DNA from 2 places in the Pigmentiphaga sp. YJ18 genome. Region 1 is predicted to be linked to the other one. Evidence: predicted binding sites of a transcription regulator. Region 1 holds the regulator's gene; the other holds the start of a gene.
What was found. Region 1 encodes FNR, which switches genes on or off when oxygen is low (the NO sensors DNR and NnrR bind a similar motif). Its sites were predicted from a motif close to TTGATNNNNATCAA; they were not measured.
Positions count from the first base shown of each region.

Region 1 (4,600 bases):
TGCGGATCGTGCGCAGCCACCCCAGCGCGCTGCCCTTCATCTTCGTCTCCGGCGTGCTGGGCGAGGAACACGCGGTCGACATGCTGAAGGAAGGCGCGACCGACTACGTGCTCAAGCAGCGCCTGGAGCGCCTGCCCATCGTCGTGAGGCGGGCCCTGGACGAAGCCCGCGAACGGCGGTCGCGGCACGATGCCGAGCGCCGGCTGCGCGAGAGCGAAACCTATTTCGGGCAGTTGATCGACGCGCTGCGCGATTACTCGGTGGCCACGCTGTCGCTGGACGGCACGATAGAAAGCTGGAATCGCGCCTCGGAATGGCTGTTCGGCTATCCGGCCGAAGAGGTGATCGGACGGCCCGGCGACATGTTCAACCTTCCGCCCGAGCCGGGCCAGCCCGAGCCCGGCTCGCTGCGCCAGCAGCTCGCCGACATCGGCACCGGCAACAGCCTGGCCGAGGAGCGCTGGCTGATGCGCAAGAACGGCGCCACCTTCTACGCCTCGGTGGTGACCACCGCCATCTTCGGCAACGGCGGCGCCGTGCACGGCTTCTCCCGCATCGTGCGCGACATGACCGACAGCCGGGTCGCGGCCGACCTGCTGCAGATGGCCAAGGAACAGGCCGAGGCCGCCAACCGCGCCAAGGACCGGTTCCTGGCCGTGCTCTCGCACGAACTGCGCACGCCGCTGGGGCCCATCTACGCGGCGGCGCAGGCGCTGGACCTGCGCCAGGACCTGGCCCCCGAATGCCGCCGCAGCGTCGAACTGATCAAGCGCAACGTCGAGGTCGAGGCTCGCCTGATCGACGACCTGCTGGACATCTCCAAGATCGTCAACGACAAGCTGAGCCTGCGCCTGGAACCCACCGATCTCGTTGGCATCCTGAACGGGATCGCCGAGATCTTCCGCGAGGAAGCCGCCGCTCGCCACATCGAGCTGCATTACACGCCCCTGCCCTACCCGGTCATCGTGCAGGCCGACCCGGCCCGCCTGCAGCAGATCGTCTGGAACCTGCTGAAGAACGCCATCAAATTCACGCCGCGCGGCGGCGAGATACGCGTCACCATGTACCAGCCGGTGCCGGGCAGGATCGCGGTGGACGTCTCGGACACGGGCATAGGCATCCCCCCGCAGGCCCTCAAGCGCATCTTCGATGCCTTCGACCAGGGCGAGGAAGACGCCGCCCAGTCGCGCGGCGGCCTGGGGCTGGGGCTGGCCATCGCCAGCTCGCTGGCGCAGCGCCACGGCGGCACCCTGAGCGTGCGCAGCGACGGCCAGGGCAAAGGCACGACCTTCACGCTGACGCTGGACGACCCGGCCAGCGGCTCCCTGCACGCCCCCACCGAGGAGACCCTTCCCGTGTCCGCTCCCCTGGTCCGCCCCGCCACCATCCTGCTGGTCGAGGACAACATCGATACCGCCGAGGCCATGCAGTTCCTGCTGGCCGAATACGGCTACGAGGTCGAGGTCGCGGAAAACGTGGCGGCGGCCTGCCGCTGCGTCGACGCCAGGCGCTACGACGTCCTGGTCAGCGACATGGGGCTGCCCGACGGCGACGGCATCGACGTGCTGCGGCGCTACGCTCCCCAGCCCGACCAGATCGCGGTCGCGCTCACGGGCTATGGCATGGAATCCGACGTGCGCCGCTGCCTGGACGCCGGCTTCGCCTTCCACCTGACCAAGCCGCTGGACATCGACCAGTTGATCCGCGTCCTGCAGCGCGACCCCCAGCCTTGATACCCCGGCGCTACCGTCGGTTTTTAAGGATGGGCTAAAATCGGGCGCAAATTATTTACTATTTTGCATAAATCGCCCGTCCCATGGACCGCTTCAAGCAGATCGAATCCTTCGTCTCGGCCGTCGTACGCGGAAGCCTGTCGGCCGCGGCCCGCAGCGAAGGCGTCGCGCCCGCCGTCATCGGCCGGCGCATCGATGCGCTGGAAGCCCGGCTGGGCGTCAAGCTGCTGATCCGCACCACGCGCAAGATCTCGCTCAGCGCCGAAGGCACGGAATTCTTCGAGGAATGCCAGCAGATCCTGCAAACGCTCGAGAACGCCGAGAACAGTGTGGCGGCGGGCGGCGAACATCCCAAGGGGCATTTCCGCGTCACCGCGCCCGGCGGTTTCGGCCGGCGCCACGTCGCGCCCCTGCTGCCGCGGCTGCTGGATGCCCATCCCGGCATCACCGTGACACTGGACCTGAGCGACCGGCTGGTGGACCTGGTCAACGAAGGCTATGACTGCGCCATCCGGATCGGCGACCTGGCCGACTCCAGCATGGTCAGCGTGCGCCTGGCCGACAACCGCCGCATGGTCGTGGCCGCGCCCGCCTACCTGCGCCGGCACGGCACCCCGCAGCACCCCACCGACCTGGCACGCCACAACTGCCTGTCCTTCGGCACCGGCGTCAATCAGGCGCGCGGCTGGCTCTTCGCCGTCGACGGCAAGACGACACCGCAGCGCGTATCGGGTACGCTGGAATGCACCGACGGCGCCGTGCTCCATGCCTGGACGCTGGACGGACGGGGGCTGGCATGGCGATCGCTGTGGGAAATCGAGGACGACCTCAAGGAAGGCCGGCTGGTGACGGTGCTCGACGAATTCGCCGCGCCCCCCAACGCCATCTACGCCGTGTATCCTCAGCGCAAGCATCTGCCGCTGCGCGTCCGGGTCTTCATCGACATGCTGCGGCAAAGCTACGCCAAGCGCCTGCCCTAGCCTTCCCGGGCTGGCGCCCGCCCAGGCCGCCGCGGCCGGCTCAGAACAAAGACAAGCCATGACCAAACGCATTCCAGTTACCCCAGACTCCGTACGCTGCTCGACCTGCGGGCTGGGGCAGTTCTGCCTGCCCGTGGGCATGGCCGCGGAGGACGCCGGCCGCATGGACGAACTGGTGCAGCAGCGTGTGCGGCTGGCCCGGGGCGAATCCCTCTTTCGCTTCGAGGACGGCCTGGACGCCGTCTACGGCATCCGCTTCGGCACCCTGAAGACCTATCTCGAACTGGCCGACGGCCGCCAGCAGATCACCGGCTTTCACCTGCCTGGCGAAATCGTCGGGCTGGACGGCCTGGGCCGCAACAGCCACGCCTCGACCGCCATCGCGCTGGAGGACAGCGAGGTCTGTGTGATCCCGGTGCGCGACCTGTCCTCGCTGGCCAACCACCTGCCTTCGCTGCAGCGCCAGCTCATGCGGCTGATGAGCCGCGAAATCGAACAGGACCAGCAGATGCTGCTGTCCCTGGGCACCATGCGCGCCGAGGAGCGGCTGGCCGTGTTCCTGATCAGCCTGTCGGAACGCCTGGCCGCACGCGGCTATTCCTCGTCGGCCTTCGTGCTGCGCATGAGCCGCGAGGAAATCGGCAACTTCCTCGGGCTGACCCTCGAAACCGTGAGCCGCCTATTCTCGCGCTTCGCCAAGTCCGGCGTGCTGCGCATCCAGCAGAAGCAGGTCGAGATCCTCGACATGCCGGCGCTGCGGCGCCTGGCCGGCCCCCATTGCTAGCAGGAAATCGATGACCACCTCCCCCCAGGCGGGCGCCAACGCCCCCATGTTCGCCCTGGCCCGCGCCCTGGACCCGCAGCGCCACGCCCATCTGCGGTTCGACCGCCAGGCCGGCTACGCCTTCGCGCGCGGCCAGACCGCGGTGCCGCTGGTGGCCACGGAGTTCGCGATGGCGGCGCGCGACCTGCCCATCGTGTTCGCCGGCGAGGAGCAGATGCCCATGGCGGTGCTGGGCCTGCGCAACGCGCAGAACCTGATGGTGGACGACGCGGGGCGGTGGCGGCCCAGCCGCTACATTCCCGCGCACCTGCGGCGCTATCCGTTCATCCTGCAGGAAGATCCGGCCAGCCAGCGCTACGCGCTGTGCGTGGACGAGGACGCCGAACACCTGCGCAGTTCCGCCGCCGATGCCCAGCCCCTGTTCGAGGGTGGGCAGCCCGCTCCCGTGGTCGGGGAAATGCTGCAATTCCTGGGAGAACTCCAGGCCGGCCTGGCCATGACGCGCGACTACGTCGCGGCCCTGCGGGCCGAGAACCTGCTGATCCCGCGCCAGGTGGCCGTGGACCTGCAAGGCGGCGAGCGCGTCACGCTGGATGGCTTCCTGGTCGTTGACGAGACCCGCTTCGACCAGTTGCCGGACGCCACGGCCGCCGCGTGGATGCGCAAGGGCTGGCTGGCCATGACCTACTTCCATCTGCAATCGCGGCTGAACTGGGGCCACCTGGTCACGCTGGCCGGCTAGCCGCCGCGCCTCACGCCGCTTCCGGACACACCGGCGGCGTCGGGCCGGCTCCCACCTTGCGCAGGCTGGCGCCTATGTGCAGGTCGGCGATCTGCCGGCGCAGCCAGGTATTGGCGCTGTCATGGTGGTAGCGCGCATGCCAGAACTGGCGCATGTGCGTATGCGGGGTCTGGAAAGGCAGCCGCGACCAGGTCGCCCCGGCCGCATCGTCGGTGATGGCCTGGGCGATGACCTCGGGCACCGTGACGATCAGGTCCGTCTGCGCCAGGATCTTGGGCAGCACCAGGTAGTTGGGCACGCGCAGCGCCACCTCGCGCCGGTGCCCCTGCTTGCCCAGTTCCTTTTCGATCTGCAGGTCGGT
Region 1 covers NZ_JBBUKU010000002.1:175,537-180,136, reverse strand. The annotation lists gene WKR98_RS14660 (hybrid sensor histidine kinase/response regulator) at 1-1,733, shown strand, start outside; gene WKR98_RS14655 (LysR family transcriptional regulator) at 1,817-2,713, shown strand; gene fnr (fumarate/nitrate reduction transcriptional regulator Fnr) at 2,772-3,497, shown strand; gene WKR98_RS14645 (SapC family protein) at 3,508-4,239, shown strand; gene WKR98_RS14640 (LysR family transcriptional regulator) at 4,250-4,600, opposite strand, start outside.

Region 2 (4,600 bases), 560 kb from region 1:
TGCGTGCCACGCTGGCCAGCGGCCGCCAGGAACGGGCCATCGCGCTGCGCTTCGGGCAGCGCGACTGGGTGGTCGACCGCACCCTGATACGGGAACATGGGGACATCGTGGGGGCGGCGCTGACGCTGCACGACGCCAGCGCCATCCAGGCGGCCGACGCCAGCCTGCGCATCCTGCAGCGGCGCCAGCAGCACACGGCCCGCCACACTTTCTCCAGCCTGGCCGGCGGCAGCCAGGCCATGCGCACGGCCGTCGCCAGCGCCCACCGCTACGCCCGCACGGACCTGGGCGTGTTGATCACCGGCGAAAGCGGCGTCGGCAAGGAACTGTTCGCCCAGGCCATCCACAACGAAAGCCGGCGGGCCGGGCGCCCCTTCGTCGCCGTCAACTGCGCGTCCTTTCCGGAGTCGCTGCTGGAAAGCGAACTGTTCGGCTACGAGGAAGGCGCCTTCACCGGTTCGCGGCGCGGCGGCAAGTGCGGCCTGTTCGAGGCGGCCCATACCGGCACCCTGTTCCTGGACGAGATCGGCGACATGCCCATGCCGCTCCAGACAAGGCTGCTGCGCGTGCTGCAGGAACGGGAAGTCATGCGCCTGGGCGCGACCGCGCCGCTGCCCATCGACGTGCGCGTGGTCGCCGCCACGCATCAACCGCTGGAAGCGCTGATCGAACAGGGCCGGTTCCGGCGCGACCTGTACTACCGCCTCAACATCCTGCGGCTGGCCCTGCCCGCGCTGCGCGAACGCCGGGAAGACATTCCCGTCCTCATCCTGCCCATGGCCGACCGCTGCCTGAAGCGCCTGGGTTCATCCCTGGACGCCGCCGTCGCGCTGGCGCCGTGGATGGACGCGCTGCGCCGCTACCACTGGCCCGGCAACGTCCGCGAGCTGGAGAACCTGGCGGAGCGGATCGCGGTCACGCTGGCGCAGTATGCCGATGCGCGCGACATCCCGCTCGATGCACTGGCCCATGACTGTCCGGAATTGTTCGCCTCGGGAGCCGGCCCGACCGTGGAACGGCCGCTGGCACAGCGCGTACGCGCTGCGCTGGACCAGGCGGGAGGCCGGCGCGCCGAGGCGGCCCGCCTGCTGGGCGTCAGCCGTTCGACGCTGTGGCGGTGGCTGGCCGAGCTGGAGGCCTGCGCGGATACGGCCGCGGAGCCTAGCCCGCCGCGATCGATGGCCGGGCCTGCCTGACCAGCATCACCGGCACCGCCGAAAGTCGCACCACCTGCTCGGCATCGCTGCCTATCAGCACGCGGTCGACGCCCCGCCGGCCATGGGTTCCCATGACGATGGCGTCCACGCCGTCCTTGGCCGCCTGGGCGGCGATCAATTCCGAGGCCCGGGTGCCGCGGCTTTCCAGCAGTACGGTGTCCACTTCGATGCCCTGCGACTCGATCTCGGCCCGGGTCTCGTCCAGCAGGTCCTGGCCCGCCTTCAGGAACATGGGGCGCACCTCCCTGATGTAGACCGCAGGGCTGGGCCGGCCCCAGATATGTTCGAGTTCGTCCACGACGTGCAGGAGTTCTATCCTGGCGCCGCTCAGGCGCGCCAGCATCACGGCTTCCTCCAGGGCCAGGCGGGACGTGGCGCTGCCGTCGATGGGAACGAGTAGCTTCTGATACATGGTTGCTCCTGTCGACCGGACGTCGTAGGCGGCCTGCAGTCGTTCATGCTACGCCGGGTTTATTGCACACACCTTGAGTCAGATCAATCGCCGCGGCCTGAAACAAGAAAGCCCGGCCGGGATGGCTCCCGACCGGGCTTTCGTGGAACGCCGGCGGCGATCAGTCGCTCTTGCCCTTGCGCACCCAGGCCTCGAGCTGATACGGCCGGATGCTGTCGTAGTCCTCGAAGGGCTGGTGTATCCACGGATTCGTCGGCAGTTTCTGCACGTAGTAGTCCGGCACCACCTTGGAGTGCCCCTTGAACCACAGCACGGCCGTGCGCATTTCCGTGATCGCCGAGAACTGCTGCAGCAGGTGCTGGTGCACGCGGTCGAAGGTCACGCCGGTGTCGACCATGTCGTCCACCAGCAGCACCTTGCCTTCCAGCGTGCCGCGCGTGATCGTGATGAACTGCGCGATGTCCAGCCGCCCCTGCTCGGTGCCCGCCGCCTCGCGGTAGCTGCTGGTGGCCAGGATGCCCAGCGGCACGTCGTAGATGCGCGACAGCACGTCGCCCACGCGCATTCCGCCGCGGGCCAGGCAGACGATCTGGTCGAACTTCCAGCCCGACTGGTGGACCTGCAGGCCCAGTTGCTCGATGAGTTGGTTGTAGCGGTCCCAGCTGATCCAGAGATCTTTGTCGGTATCTTGCTGCATGGTGTCCGGATACTGCAAAAAAGCCCCGGATCAACCGGGGCGCCAGGATGAGTAAGGAGCCGATCAGGCCTTGAAGGGATGCCGCAGCACGACGGTTTCGGTGCGGTCCGGACCGGTCGACACCAGGTCGATCGGCACGCCGCAGACTTCGGCCATCCGCTCCAGGTAGCGACGGGCATTGACCGGAAGTTTATCGTATTCGGTCACGCCCACGGTGGACTCGCTCCAGCCCGGCATTTCCTCCAGGACGGGCTCGCTGCTGGCCACGGCCGCCGCCCCGTAGGGCAGGACGTCGCGGAATTCGCCGTTGACGCGATAGCCCACGCCCAGCTTGATGGTTTCCAGGCCGTCCAGCACGTCCAGCTTGGTGATGCACAGGCCGGAGATGCCGTTCAGGCGGATCGAGCGCTTGAGCGCGGCGCCGTCGAACCAGCCGCAGCGGCGCGGCCGGCCGGTGACCGAGCCGAATTCCTTGCCTACCGAGGCCAGGCGGGCGCCGATGTCGTCGTCCAGCTCGGTCGGGAACGGGCCCGACCCGACGCGGGTGGCATAGGCCTTGGTGATGCCCAGCACGTACTCGAGCTTCTGCGGTCCGACGCCCGAGCCCGCCGAGGCCGCGCCGGCCACGCAGTTGCTGCTGGTGACGTAGGGATAGGTGCCGTGGTCCACGTCCAGCAGCGCGCCCTGCGCGCCTTCGAACAGCAGCTTCTGGCCACCCGCCGAGGCTTCGTACAGCGCGTTGGCCACGTCGGCCACCATGGGCTTGAGCACCGGCGCCAGCGCCATGGCCTGGTCGCGCACCTGCGCGGCATCCACGGCCTGGGCGCCCAGGTACTGGGTCAGCACGAAGTTGTGATAGTCCAGGGCCTCTTCCAGCTTGGCGTCGAAGGAGGCCGGGTCGTACAGGTCCTGGACGCGGATGGCGCGACGCGCGACCTTGTCCTCGTAGGCGGGGCCGATGCCGCGGCCGGTCGTGCCGATCTTGCCGGCGCCCTTGCGGGCCTCGCGCGCCTGGTCGACGGCGACGTGGTACGGCAGGATCAGCGGGCAGGCCTCGGACACGCGAAGGCGGGCGCGCACCTCGACGCCGGCGGCCTCGAGTTCCTCGATCTCGCGCAGCAGCGCTTCGGGCGACAGCACCACGCCGTTGCCGATGTAGCAGGTCATGCCGGGGTGCATGATGCCCGAGGGGATCAGGCGCAGGATGGTCTTCTTGCCGGCGATCCACAGGGTATGGCCCGCATTGTGGCCGCCCTGGAAGCGCACCACCCCTTGGGCGGACTCCGCCAGCCAGTCGACGATCTTGCCTTTGCCTTCGTCACCCCACTGGGTGCCGATAACCACGACGTTGTTAGCCATGTTGCTTCTGCTTCTCTAAATTCCGCCCGCGACGGGCGTCAGATTGCGGTGGATGGGGATGGCCGGGCGGCCTCGGCGCTGGCCAGGGATTCGACCCGCCAGGCGCCATTGCGCAGCACCAGCTCGTGATCGCAGATGAATTCCTGCTGATCGTGTTCATGTCCGGGCAGTATCTGGACCACGATCTGGCCGGCGGCGCGCAGCGCGCGCACGGCCTCCGCCAGATCGGGCTCGAGACCCCACGGGGCGCGGACTGCGGAACTCGCGGTGGCGGGCGCGAGCAGCCCCGCCAGTTCGCGCAGGTCCAGGCTGAAACCGGTGGCCGGGCGTGCCCGTCCGAATACCCTGCCGACGTCGTCGTAGCGGCCGCCGCGCACCACCGCGTTGGGCCAGCCGCCGCAGTAGACGGCGAAGACCACGCCGGTGTGATAGTTGAAGCTGCGCACGTCGGCCAGGTCGATGCCGATGTCCACGCCCGGCAGCGCCTTGGCCAGCGCGGCCAGCATGTCCAGCGCCTGGCTGATCCGGGGCAGCGCCGGCAGCGCCGCGCGGGCCTTCTCCAGCACGTCCAGTTCGCCGTACAGCGTCGGCAGCACCTGCAGCGCCTGGGCGGTGGCCGGCGCCAGCGCGGGGCCGAGCGCCGCCAGCCCGGGAACGTCCTTCTCGCGCAGCAGGTTGAAGATCTCGTCGGCGCGGGCGGCGGCGGCCGGGTCGGTTTCCAGCAGCGCGCGCACTACGTCCAGGTGGCTGAGGTCGACCCGGTAATCGGCCACCCCCGCGCGCCGGACGCTTTCCAGCGCCAGTTGCAGGACTTCGATGTCGGCCTCGGGACCGGCGTGGCCATACAGCTCGGCGCCGATCTGCAGCGGCTCGCGCGTGGCCCAGAGGCCGCGCGGCAAGGTGTGCAGCACGCTT
Region 2 covers NZ_JBBUKU010000002.1:734,361-738,960, forward strand. The annotation lists gene prpR (propionate catabolism operon regulatory protein PrpR) at 1-1,196, shown strand, start outside; gene WKR98_RS17250 (universal stress protein) at 1,162-1,629, opposite strand; gene WKR98_RS17255 (phosphoribosyltransferase) at 1,790-2,326, opposite strand; gene WKR98_RS17260 (adenylosuccinate synthase) at 2,390-3,685, opposite strand; gene WKR98_RS17265 (ATP phosphoribosyltransferase regulatory subunit) at 3,724-4,600, opposite strand, start outside.
Region 2: a site for FNR is predicted at 1,703-1,716, ahead of WKR98_RS17250 (universal stress protein). Genes of this name have one in related genera too.